Regions from separate parts of the Oceanobacillus picturae genome, predicted to be linked through region 1. Evidence: riboswitches for the same ligand, from Rfam matches in the RefSeq annotation. Region 1 holds a riboswitch; the other holds the start of a gene.
What was found. A riboswitch is a leader RNA that binds a small molecule or an ion and turns the genes downstream of it on or off. The one in region 1 is predicted to bind lysine.
Positions count from the first base shown of each region.

Region 1 (5,878 bases):
GAACTTAAGCTAAAAGGGTTCGGATTTCGAGGAGAAGTACTGGGCAGGATGGTATTTGCTGGTTTGCATGTCCAGACAGCATTTCATGATAATGGCGAGGAATTTGTAAAGGAAGTAAGTCTCCCTGATGGAGACGCGTTGAAATCTGATATTACGTACAGGGTGGCCACTGCGGATACTTTTACATTTGGTCGTCTTCTGCCAGAAGTAGCTAAATCTGAAGTGAAGGACTATTTTCTTCCCGAGTTTCTAAGGGATCATCTTGCCACAACATTAAAAGAGAAGTTCTCGAAAAGTTAAGACTCTCTACTTGATGTCTAGAGTACATTTGCCGGGAGCGGGAAATGTGTGAGTAGCAGAGTATCGGTCATGACCGAGAACATATCGGCTGTGAGCGGTAGGTTATCGCTCGTGAACATTAAGATATTCCGGCAACGAGTAAGTATTGTGTCAAAGCCCCTTTGTTCTGCATACAAATGTAAGGACCAGATGAAGGAGGCTTTGCATAAATGATTACAATCAATCCTCTGGAAGTGGAAGGCATGCATTTTACTGCAATACGTGTTGAACTTCCAAAAACTAACTTGCTGATGATATCCAATGAGGTCGGTTATATTATGTGTGCTGCTCTGGATGTGAACGTATTAAATGAGAAGCTCAAGGATCGCAATGTTATCGCCGGTAGAGCAGTAGGTGTGCGTACGATAGACGACTTATTAAATGCACCTTTGGAAAAAATAACCGATGCATCTAGAACTTATGGATGGGAAGAAGGCATGATTGGTAAAGATGCCTTATTGAAGATATCCTGATAAAATGTCTTCCTCTTAGGGAGGCATTTTTTATTTAATAAAAACGAAGAGGATACATGAACATAATTTTCCAAAACTAATAGCAATTTAGTCTTATTTTTGGTACTATTTTAGTGGGACTTATGTCGAATAAGGCCGAATTTTGTTAGAACTTACATTTTCGTCATTTACTTTGTTGATAGGGGTTAGGAAAAAATATGAGAATTGCCAGCACAAAGAAAATACATGCAGGGACGATACTTGCCCAAACCATTTACAATGAAAATGGCGTGGTTTTAATAAAAAAAGGCATGCGTTTAACAGATAAGCTATTGCGACGGCTTTTAAACAATGGCATTACATACATATACATTGAAGACGGCACAACGCCAGATATAGAAGTTGACCAGACCATTCCTGATAAGTTACGTCTTGAAGCAACCAATATGATTAAAGATACGTTTATCGAGCTGAAAAATGCTGGTTTAGGGCAACGCTCTTATATTCTGGATAAAAGGTCAAAGGAACTTACGAACGTAGTAGAACAGATTTTAAGTAACATACAGGAAAATGAGAAATCTTTGTCACTGTTGGCAGATATTTTTGTCTCTGATAATTATGTTTTTCAACATTCTTTAAATGTGACGATTTATTCGCTAGCTATCGGTGTTGAGTTAAATTATTCAACTAAGCAACTCACAGAAATAGGTGTAGGTGCAATGCTACATGATATTGGAAAAATGTTTATTGACCCAGCAATACTGCAAAAGCCTGATAAGTTATCAGATGAAGAATTCGAAATTATTAAAGGTCATACACAGGTCGGCTATGATTACTTGCGTAAACACCAATACATGCCGACAGTGATCTCTCACTGTGCATATCAGCATCATGAAAGACTGGATGGATCTGGTTACCCGAGAGGCATACAGGGGGAGGAAATCCACACTTATGCAAAAGTAATTGGAATAGCGGACGTGTTTGATGCTGTAACGAGTTCACGAGTTTACCGTGATGCGATGCTGCCACATGAAGGATTAGAAATTCTTTATGCGGGAGCAGTAAATTTATTCGATAAAGAAATGATTGAAGCATTTAAGCGAAGTGTTGTTGCCTATCCAAATGGACTAACGATCGAGTTAAGTGATGGTCGTATTGGAGTCGTGATAAGGCAAAACATTAATTTATGTGATCGTCCGGTTGTTCGAATTTTAGAAGAAAGCGGAAAGCCGGTTGCTAACCCATATGAAGTTAATTTAGAACGTACTGTAAACGTTACAGTAAAAGATGTATTGGTAGATTAATATTTAATTCTAGCCCTTTTAATACAAGCATAAGTTTGTGTTAAGGGGGTTTTTTTACGTGAAATTTAGAAAACGCTATGGTACAAGTAGAGCAACACCTCCAGCAAAAACAGTTTTTCTTTTTACAATTGTATTATTTGGCCTGATGGTTTTACTTAGCATTGTAATTGTTGATAAGAAAATTACACCTGTGTTGATGGATATTGCAGTTGTCAAAACCGAAGAATTTGCAACAAGAACGATTAATGCGGCTGTAAAATCAACGGAAAATATTAGTTTTGATGATCTCATGGATGTAAGAATGGATAATAACGGAAATGTATCTCTTTTAGGTTGGAATTCTGTCGCTGTAAACAGAGCGCTTCGCATTGCAACGAATAAGGCGGAGTACTTTCTTTATGGAATGAATAAAGGAGAAACCTTGGATATAAATGATCCTGAGCTTGACCCAATTGAATATGGGGATACACCAGGAGAATTAGCGAATCAGGACCCAACGGTGGTGGAAATTCCAATTGGCCAGGCAACAGGGAGTACAATTCTTTCTAACTTGGGGCCGAAAATCCCCGTGCACTTTGAAATTGTCGGCAGTATTCAGTCAGACGTTAAATATGAAGAAAGAGAAATTGGACTAAATGGTGCGTTAATCGAAATTTATATCCCTGTTTCTGTTAATGTACAAATAGTAGTTCCATTCACAACCGAAACGACAACAATTAGCACAAAGGTTTATGTTGATTCAAAAGTTATCATGGGAGATGTGCCAGAGTTTTATAATCGTGGTGGAGGAGAAAGTAGTGGAGATGGTCCAAATATTTCCATTCCGCGAAATGACTTGAATAACGACTAAGAGACTGGTAATATTAGATAAGGAAAATTCAATAAGTAAATCTTATCAGATCGGTGAGGTAGAGGAGCGGGCAATATTAGTAATCAGCTGGAGAATGACAACGATGAAAGCTGTGAAAGGGTTGTTTGCCGAAGCATAATAAGGGTCAAACTTATTTATAGCTGGTATATCTTTGAAAAAGGGATATACTGTCATGCATTGGTGTGCATGGAGCACTATTGATCGAAATGGAGGATAACGTATGTTGTAAAGCAATGATAGGTTATTTTCTGTCATTGCTTTTTTGTGCCTTTTTATAATATGGTAATAAATTCCAATATAAACTTGGCAAGCGCGGTATTCATACATTTCCCTTTACTACCGACCAAAAAAATAACGGAGGTAACAGCATGGAAGGGACGATATTTTCACTCATACCGGCAATACTTATGCTTCTTCTTGTATTGCTAACACGAAATATTTATGTATCACTTGGAGTCGGAATTATAGTAGGAGCATTGTTTATTCATCATTTCTCTATTCTCGATTCCTTAAAAGAGATTGGCACAAGTTTTAGCAACATATTTTTTGCAGATGGGGCGCCAAATACTGGGAATCTTCTATTATTAGGTTTCCTATTATTGCTTGGTATTATGACTGCTTTTCTGCAAGCATCGGGAGGTAGTAGAGCATTTGGGCAATGGATGATCCATCGAATTAAAACACGTACTGGATCACAAGCCATGACAGGTGTACTCGGATTAATTATTTTTATTGATGATTATTTTAACAGTCTTGCAGTGGGACAAATAGCAAGACCATTGACTGATCGACATAAAGTATCTAGGGCGAAGCTTGCCTATTTAATCGACTCTACTTCGGCTCCGGTTACCGTAATTTCCCCAATATCTAGCTGGGGCGCTTATATCATTGGAATAATTGGTGGATTGTTAGCAGCAAATGAGATTACCGATATTCGTCCATTAGAGGCTTTTATACAAATGATCCCATTAAACCTATACGCTTTGGGAGCTGTATTGCTCGTATTCATTGTGGCATATTTCAAGCTGGATATTGGACCAATGCGTACCCATGAAAAGCGTGCAATGGAAACAGGGGAGTTAGTTGACCCTGAACAGAAAAACGTACCAGGCGATCTTGGAAACAAAATTTCCGCACATACTAACGGGAGAATTTATCATCTGTTAGTTCCTATCATTGTATTAATTCTCGCAACCGTTTTAGCAATGATCTTTACAGGGGCAGCTGCATCAGGTTCTAATGTAACCATCTTAACCATTTTCTCTAATACTAATGTTAACTTATCGTTATTTGTTGGTGGGGTTGCTGCTGTGCTTACTGCTCTGTTATTCCATCTTCAGCAAAGTAAACCAAGAGAAAATTTAGTTAAAGTAATCGTGGAAGGCGTAAAAACGATGCTTCCTGCTATCTATATCCTCGTTTTAGCTTGGATGATCGGTTCTATAATTGGAACGTTGGAGACAGGTCAGTACTTGGCTCAATTAGTAAATGACGCTTCTATAAGTTCGTCGATGCTGCCGCTATTATTCTTCCTGATCTCAGGATTTATGGCATTGGCAACTGGGACTTCATGGGGGACATTTGGCATCATGCTACCAATTGCAGCGGAGGTAGCGGCAGTAACAGATACAACAATGTTGTTACCATCACTGGCTGCAGTACTTGCTGGTTCGGTTTTCGGTGACCATTGTACACCAATTTCAGATACAACTATTCTTTCGTCTACAGGGGCGGGAAGCAACCATATTGATCATGTTCTAACACAGCTCCCATATGCTATCATTGTAGCCGTTACTGCTAGTATTGGATATTTACTAATTGGGTTAATGAATCAAGTATGGCTACCACTGTTGATCACGCTTTTGATTATAATCTTAATTAGTATCTTCTTGAATTTCCTATCCAAAACAGCTACTCAGAAAGAGTAAAGGGAATTCGAGCGGTTTTCTTAAACGAAATTCTTTATAAAGGTTTCTATAATAATATTGAAGCTGAACGACTTTTCGATTCTAAAATGTATCGGAAGGTCGTTCCTTTTTATATTAGGGAATCATAGGAACATTCTTAGGGGTAAAAATGGAGTAGGATAAAAATTCCTTTGACATAGGTAGTTTGTACCTTTATAATACAAACATAAATATCTGAAAAAAACAAACATTTTAAACATTCCTTTCTTATGCAGGACATACAATTACGAAGAAAGGAATAAAAAAGGGGAGGTCTTATTATGGAATCACGTTCTAACTGGGGGACACGGGCTGGCTTTATTCTAGCAGCTGTCGGTTCTGCTATCGGGCTTGGGAACATCTGGCGTTTTCCAACTGTTGCCTATGAAAACGGTGGTGGGGCATTTTTTATCCCATACTTATTTGCACTACTTACAGCAGGGATACCAATTTTGATTATGGAATTTACAATGGGGCACAAGCATCGTGGATCAGCACCGTTAACATTTAAGCGAATAAATAAAAAGTCGGAATTTATCGGTTGGTGGGCAGTACTTGTAGCATTTGTTATATCCACCTATTATGCCGTCATTGTGGCATGGGCTATGTCATATTCTGTGTTTGCTTTTAACCAAAATTGGGGATCAGATACGGAAAGCTTTTTGTTCAATGATTATTTAAAGTTAGCTGCACCTGGTGAAATTGGCGGAATTGTTCCAGGCGTATTTATCCCACTTGTTATTGTATGGGTGTTAGTACTAGGAATCTTATTTAAAGGCGTTAAGAAGGGTATTGAAATTGCGAACAGGATTTTTATTCCTGCATTGGTCATTATTTTTCTTATTATTGTTATCCGTGCAGTAACCCTTCCTGGAGCCATTGATGGATTACAGGCATTCTTTGCCCCAGATTTTAGTACGATTTTGTCACCAGACGTTTGGGTTGCGGCATATGGACAGATTTTCT
Region 1 is NZ_CCAX010000001.1:1,466,222-1,472,099, reverse strand. Features, by position in the region: gene BN988_RS07450 (bifunctional metallophosphatase/5'-nucleotidase) at 1-300, shown strand, start outside; gene BN988_RS07445 (YunC family protein) at 510-812, shown strand; gene BN988_RS07440 (HD-GYP domain-containing protein) at 1,010-2,095, shown strand; gene yunB (sporulation protein YunB) at 2,154-2,945, shown strand; lysine riboswitch at 2,997-3,171, shown strand; gene BN988_RS07430 (Na+/H+ antiporter NhaC family protein) at 3,335-4,894, shown strand; gene BN988_RS07425 (sodium-dependent transporter) at 5,194-5,878, shown strand, end outside.

Region 2 (5,878 bases), on a different contig from region 1:
CGCTGATATTAATCGCTCTACCTTTTATACACATTACAAGGACCACTACGATCTGCTAAATAAAATTGAAGAAGAGATTATTGCAGATATGAATACTTATTTAAACGCTCATAACTTCGCCCAGAAAGAAAAAGCAATGCAAACCACGATTAAACTATTGGAGTACATTAAATCAAAGCATGAGATTTGCTATACCCTTCTAATTGAAAATAAAGATACATCTTTTGAGGAAAGAGTTATGGAGGTAGCCAGAAGTTTCTTAATTGATAATTGGACGGATGAGTATGAAGGAGATTCTGCTGATTCTGCCTATATTAGTACATTCATTATTAGTGGCAGCATTCATGTCATTAAACACTGGCTTTCCCGAAATATGGACAGGACACCTCAACAAATTGCAGACATTATTAATACAGTTTGCTACAAGGGGATTGAATAGGTGTGGAGTAATAAGAGTGGATCGCTATTAGTGATTCCTTCCTTTTTCAAGAAAACGAAAAGTTTATCTAAAAAACTAAAACAACACATGACCTTTTTAGAGAAGTTAAGGACATGTGTTGAAGTTTTACACATAAAATAGGACTCTAATTAAAGAGTCCTTTTAAATAGTAATTATTAGTTTTTAGTAACGTTAGTCGCTTGAGGTCCGCGTTGACCTTCTTCAATTTCAAAAGAAACTGATTGACCTTCGTCTAAAGTTTTGAAGCCTTCTCCTTGGATAGCTGAGAAATGTACGAATACATCATCTCCACCTTCAACTTCGATGAAGCCAAAGCCTTTATCTGCGTTAAACCATTTTACTGTACCTTGTTGCATGTTTGTTTCCTCCTGCGTGGTATTCCCACAATTTATTACTATTAATGCTCAATTTAGATAAAAGGTGAAGCGTGTCTTGCGATACTTTCCTCTCAGATCGAGACCGAACAAAAATAATTCTTCTTTAGAATAACAGATAAAATACAGAATGGCAAGTTATATTAAAAAAAATTTTAATAATACTTTTTAGGCAACTGAATGTTTGGTTTTTGAAATCCCAATCCCACTAAATATATAAATAAGCGCGAAGATAATTCCAAGGTATGTCATAGGTGCATAGAGGAAAAATTCTCCTGTTGAGACTTGCAGAGTGTCCGCAACAAATGCTCCTGTTACACCCCACGGTATGATTGGGGATAGAGCGGTTCCGGTATCCTCCATCGTTCTGGACCAATTTTTTCTTTGCAGACCAAATTTATCGTATAGCGGACTAATGATAGGACCAATAACCGCATAGGTTACATAATAGCTACCTGTTATGGTAAATAAAATACCGTGCAGTGTTAAACTAGAGGTCATCATGGCTTTCCCATTTTTAGCAAATTCCACAATTTTATCAAGTAACACTTGTATGACACCCGCCGTTTTTAATGGAGAGCCAAAAATAGCAGCACTTATCAACAAAGCGACTGTACCTAACATACTCGACAATCCACCACGCTGCAAGATCTCATCTACAATCGGTACGTCTGTTACGTCTGTATAACCTCCATCTAATACTGTAAATACTTCCAGAAGCTCTCTTCCCTGAAAAATAATAGCCAACAACACACCTGCAATGATACCTACTCCAAATACAGGAAGTGTCGGTTTTTTAAAGTAAATCAATACCAACACAAGGATTGGTGGAAAAATTAAAAGAGGATTCAAATTAAAATTTTCGTTTAAAGTGGATAAAATAAGCTCCACATTCTCACTATTTTCAATTTGCCCATCAAATTGAAATCCTAGAATGAAATATAAAATTAATGAGATGACATAACCTGGTATTGTGGTCCAGAGCATGTGTTTAATATGGTCCACTAGTCTCACACCAGCCATCGCTGGTGCCATGATCGTCGTATCAGATAAAGGAGATAGTTTGTCTCCGAAAAATGCACCGACCACAATTGCTCCAGCCGTATAATGTAGCGGTACATCGAGGCCAATGGAAACGCCCATTAGCGCAACCCCTACTGTACCAATCGTTCCCCATGATGTTCCTGCCATAATGGACATAACCGAACAAATAATTGCTGTAATAAGTAAGAATAGGGATGGATCAATACTTTTCAGTCCATAGTATACAATTAGTGGAATGGTCCCAGACATCATCCATGCACCAATAAGCATCCCAACAGCGAGTAAAATCAAAATCGGAGGAAGCATGGATTTTAATGTTTCAATTAGGTCTTCTTCAATATTCTTCCACTTTATTCCCCAAATGAGGGACAATATGATAACGACTACTCCAGCCGTAATTAAGACAATTGTTGTAGGGGCATCAAGATATAGAATCCCACCTAAAACGACGGAAAAAGATAAGATAAGCAGTAATATAGCTTTCCATGTTGAAAGATTCATAATGTAGTTCTCCTTTGTGTTTAATTCCTTAGTTCATTGTTGAAAATAAGTAATTAGAGTCTAAGGCTTTATACAAGGTCGCATATCAAAGCAAACCATAAACTCAAAACATATGATTGTGATTAATTTCAATAATAAACCCCTCCATTCTTTGTTAGTATTTTTCGTCTAATGGAGGTTAAAAAAACACACAAAAAAAACAATGATAGAAAAATAACCTATCATTGTTAACAATATGGTATCTTCCATTCGATCAGTAGTCCTCCATGCAGACGTGCATGACAGTATGCCTCTTGTTAAAAGACATCCCAGCAATAATAAGCTTGACCCTTATTACACTTCGGCGAGCATCCCTTTCATCAATCATCTCTGATGTCATACTCCAATTGATTACTGATAATGTTCGCGCCTCTACCTCACCGAGTTGGTAAGGTAATTATTAAATTTTTCAGTATAACTATACATGTCTACTTTTATAATTGCAAGAATATTGTTTTTTGTCGATTGGTTTTGTTATACATTTCATTCACACCGAAATTCCAGTTGATTCTTTCTATAAGAAAAGATTCCTGTCTACCTCATTCATTGCTTCACTTAACCCCATCGCTAATAACAATAGAAATCCAAACCCCATCACAACACCATTCCCTAGCAATCCAACAATTAAAAAGGTAAGTCTTTTAGACTTAATCCAAGAAAAGATAGCTAATACAATTCCAATGGCTGATAAAACAATAAAAATGGTAGCGTCTATATGAATATTAGGATTCGGTCCCCTAAAGAGGAATATAATGAAGCAAATAAACACCATTAGTAGGGAAGCAATACCTAATATCATACCTGTTTTCTTCTTACTATTCATCGAAACTTCTCCTTAATTAGAAAATTATATAGAAAGATTTCCTGTTTATGGTCACCTTTCCCCTTACTTCCGCCAAAACGTGGAACACTCTGCCTTGTCCATCATATTAAAACGAATCATCTTGTCGAGTAATGTGTAATCAACAGCACTGTCCCAAGGGATGCGGACAAGCTGCTTTGTATAATCATAACCAGCCTCTACAATGTCATGGGTGAAATGGTTAATTCCTACCGCCTCTGGAGCCACAGCTAAATGCTTTTTGGAAACACTAAATCCAATAATATAAGTATCATGATCAGTAAACATAGGCTGGTTCCAAGCTATTCTGGACTTTAGATTAGGAAAAGTTTCCTTTACCCAAGTCAAAACCTCTATCATTCTCTCTTGATGTTGTGGGTCAATTTGGTCTACATATTCCTCCAACGTTTCCATGGTTTCCCCCTCCAAATGATAAATATAGTTGTTCAACCTTATCCTACATTAAAATAGAGCTGCATCCAAGTTTGGATACAGCTCTATTTATATCGGTATGAAAATATCGTACAAGCAGTTACTTCATACTGTATATCTATTTAGTGAACTTCTACCGATAGCATTAGTGTGACATATATACAAACTATAAATAAGCAACTAAAAAGCAAGGAAAGAACCATCGGTGCTTTTTTAAAAAAGGACAATATCATTAATCCTATGAACAAAAAGGATAGGAAAAGAAAATATATGGTATTTGGGCCTCCAGCGAAACCAATAGTAGTTCTCGCTTCAATTGGAGCATCGTGAAAAAGCCGAAACAAAGGTGACACCGCTTCATTTGATAAATAATTGCCATGAGGTGGTGGTTGTATCGAGTAAAAGGCTGTTATGGCAAAAATGCCCAATAATATAAGTCCTTCTAAACGAATCCACGGAATAGGATTAAAATTATAATTCTTCGATATTAAGAACTTCATCAGCAAACCATTAATCAATGCGTAAAAAACAAGTGGTAATAGGGATAAGTGTTTAAATAAGATTCCTTGTCCATACGACACCATCCAGGACTCAACATAATGATCCACTATTAAATCCATCATTAATAAACCACTTATAGCCGTCATAACCAAACAGCTAAACGCAACAATGGAGAACCAATTTAAAAATTCAACCCAATTTTTATAGTTACGTGCCCCCCACCCCATAACAAGCACAATGCCCACCCAAATACTCACAGCAGCTAAATGGGTGAAGTCACTTATAACCCCTATAATCGGATCTATTGTACCACTATGACTTGACCAAGCAAGACTTAAGATCAACCCAAATGTCAAGATCAATCCTAAACACGAATAGAGCTTTTTATGAGGTGGCCAAATCATATAGATGAATAGTATTAGCACCACAGAGCCTACAAGCGTGAAATTCCAAGCGTTCCCCACTGTATACGTTGTTAGCACTAGTTTGAAAGACTCAATCCCACCTAAACGCGGTGCAATATATAAAATAATATCCAAAACAGGTACAAATGAAAAAATCGGAACTGTTATGGCACTAATTAGTAGGTATTTCTTTGCGACCCTTATTTCCGGGCGGTACTTGTTTGGTACCAGAAAGAGAATAAAACTTCCAACTAAAATCGATAAAGATAAATATAAAAGTATCTGGCTAATTATAACGACAATTTCCATCCATTACTTCCTTTTTTTAATAAAGTACATAACACCGCCTGCCACGATAATAACAAGAAGGACAACAAGGACGATTACGATAGAAGAGGAACCTTCCTCTGTACCGGTATCTTGGTCTCGTGTAGACTGTTCAGGTGATTCTGTTGTCTCTTCATCTTCAGTTGCTTCTGCTGGGTCTCCGGTCTCTTCTTCATCAGCAGTTTCTTCCTCTGGAGCGTTCATCGTAAATGAAAATTCTCCATCTAGTGGGTGACCGTCTGCACTAATGATATCCCAATCTACTTGATATTCACCATTAGAAAGGGAATTAGCAATAGTAGCTGTTACTGTGTTTTCATCTATTGCAATCTCTTCTACCTCAATGGATTGCCCCTCGGCTGTTGTTACTTCTACCGTACTTCCTTCTTCAATGCTACCGTCGAATGTGAGTACAATTTCTTGTAATGCTTCTGTGACAACTTCTCCATCTTCTGGATTTGATCCTTCTATGTGTGAATGAGCAAACGCGCTATTGGTGATAGACGTTATAAATAAAAACAATGCTACTGCAAAAAATATACGTTTCAAAAAAATTTCCTCCCTTAAGCTATGATGCTATACTTTTTTAGAAGCTCTTTTAAAGCTACTCAAAAACATTATAAATAGAATAAAGCAATCTCATAATACCTCGAAAGAGTGATTATGAATCCAAAACAGCTTAAAGGTATGTATTATTGATAAAATATAGACATATTTTGATGTGAATAGAGGTGTGGGAAAATGAAGTATAAACAGATTAAATGGCTTATTTTAATTACGCCAACCATCACAATTGCCTTGTGGGAGTATGTCCGGCATGAGTTTCTCTTACCATATATCTCCATGGATATGGGAAATTATCTTTCTCCGATATTAGTATTTATTGTTACACTCGTATTTCTGCGCCATCTATTTTCCATGTTAGAAAGGATACAAGAAGAACTTAGGATGGAAA
Region 2 is NZ_CCAX010000002.1:571,139-577,016, reverse strand. Features, by position in the region: gene BN988_RS13890 (TetR/AcrR family transcriptional regulator) at 1-439, shown strand, start outside; gene BN988_RS13885 (cold-shock protein) at 616-816, opposite strand; gene nhaC (Na+/H+ antiporter NhaC) at 1,003-2,379, opposite strand; lysine riboswitch at 2,629-2,801, opposite strand; gene BN988_RS13875 (hypothetical protein) at 2,933-3,241, opposite strand; gene BN988_RS13870 (iron chaperone) at 3,305-3,673, opposite strand; gene BN988_RS13865 (copper resistance D family protein) at 3,814-4,905, opposite strand; gene BN988_RS13860 (copper resistance CopC family protein) at 4,909-5,472, opposite strand; gene BN988_RS13855 (sensor histidine kinase) at 5,665-5,878, shown strand, end outside.
Region 2: another riboswitch for lysine. It lies ahead of nhaC (Na+/H+ antiporter NhaC); the one in region 1 lies ahead of BN988_RS07430 (Na+/H+ antiporter NhaC family protein).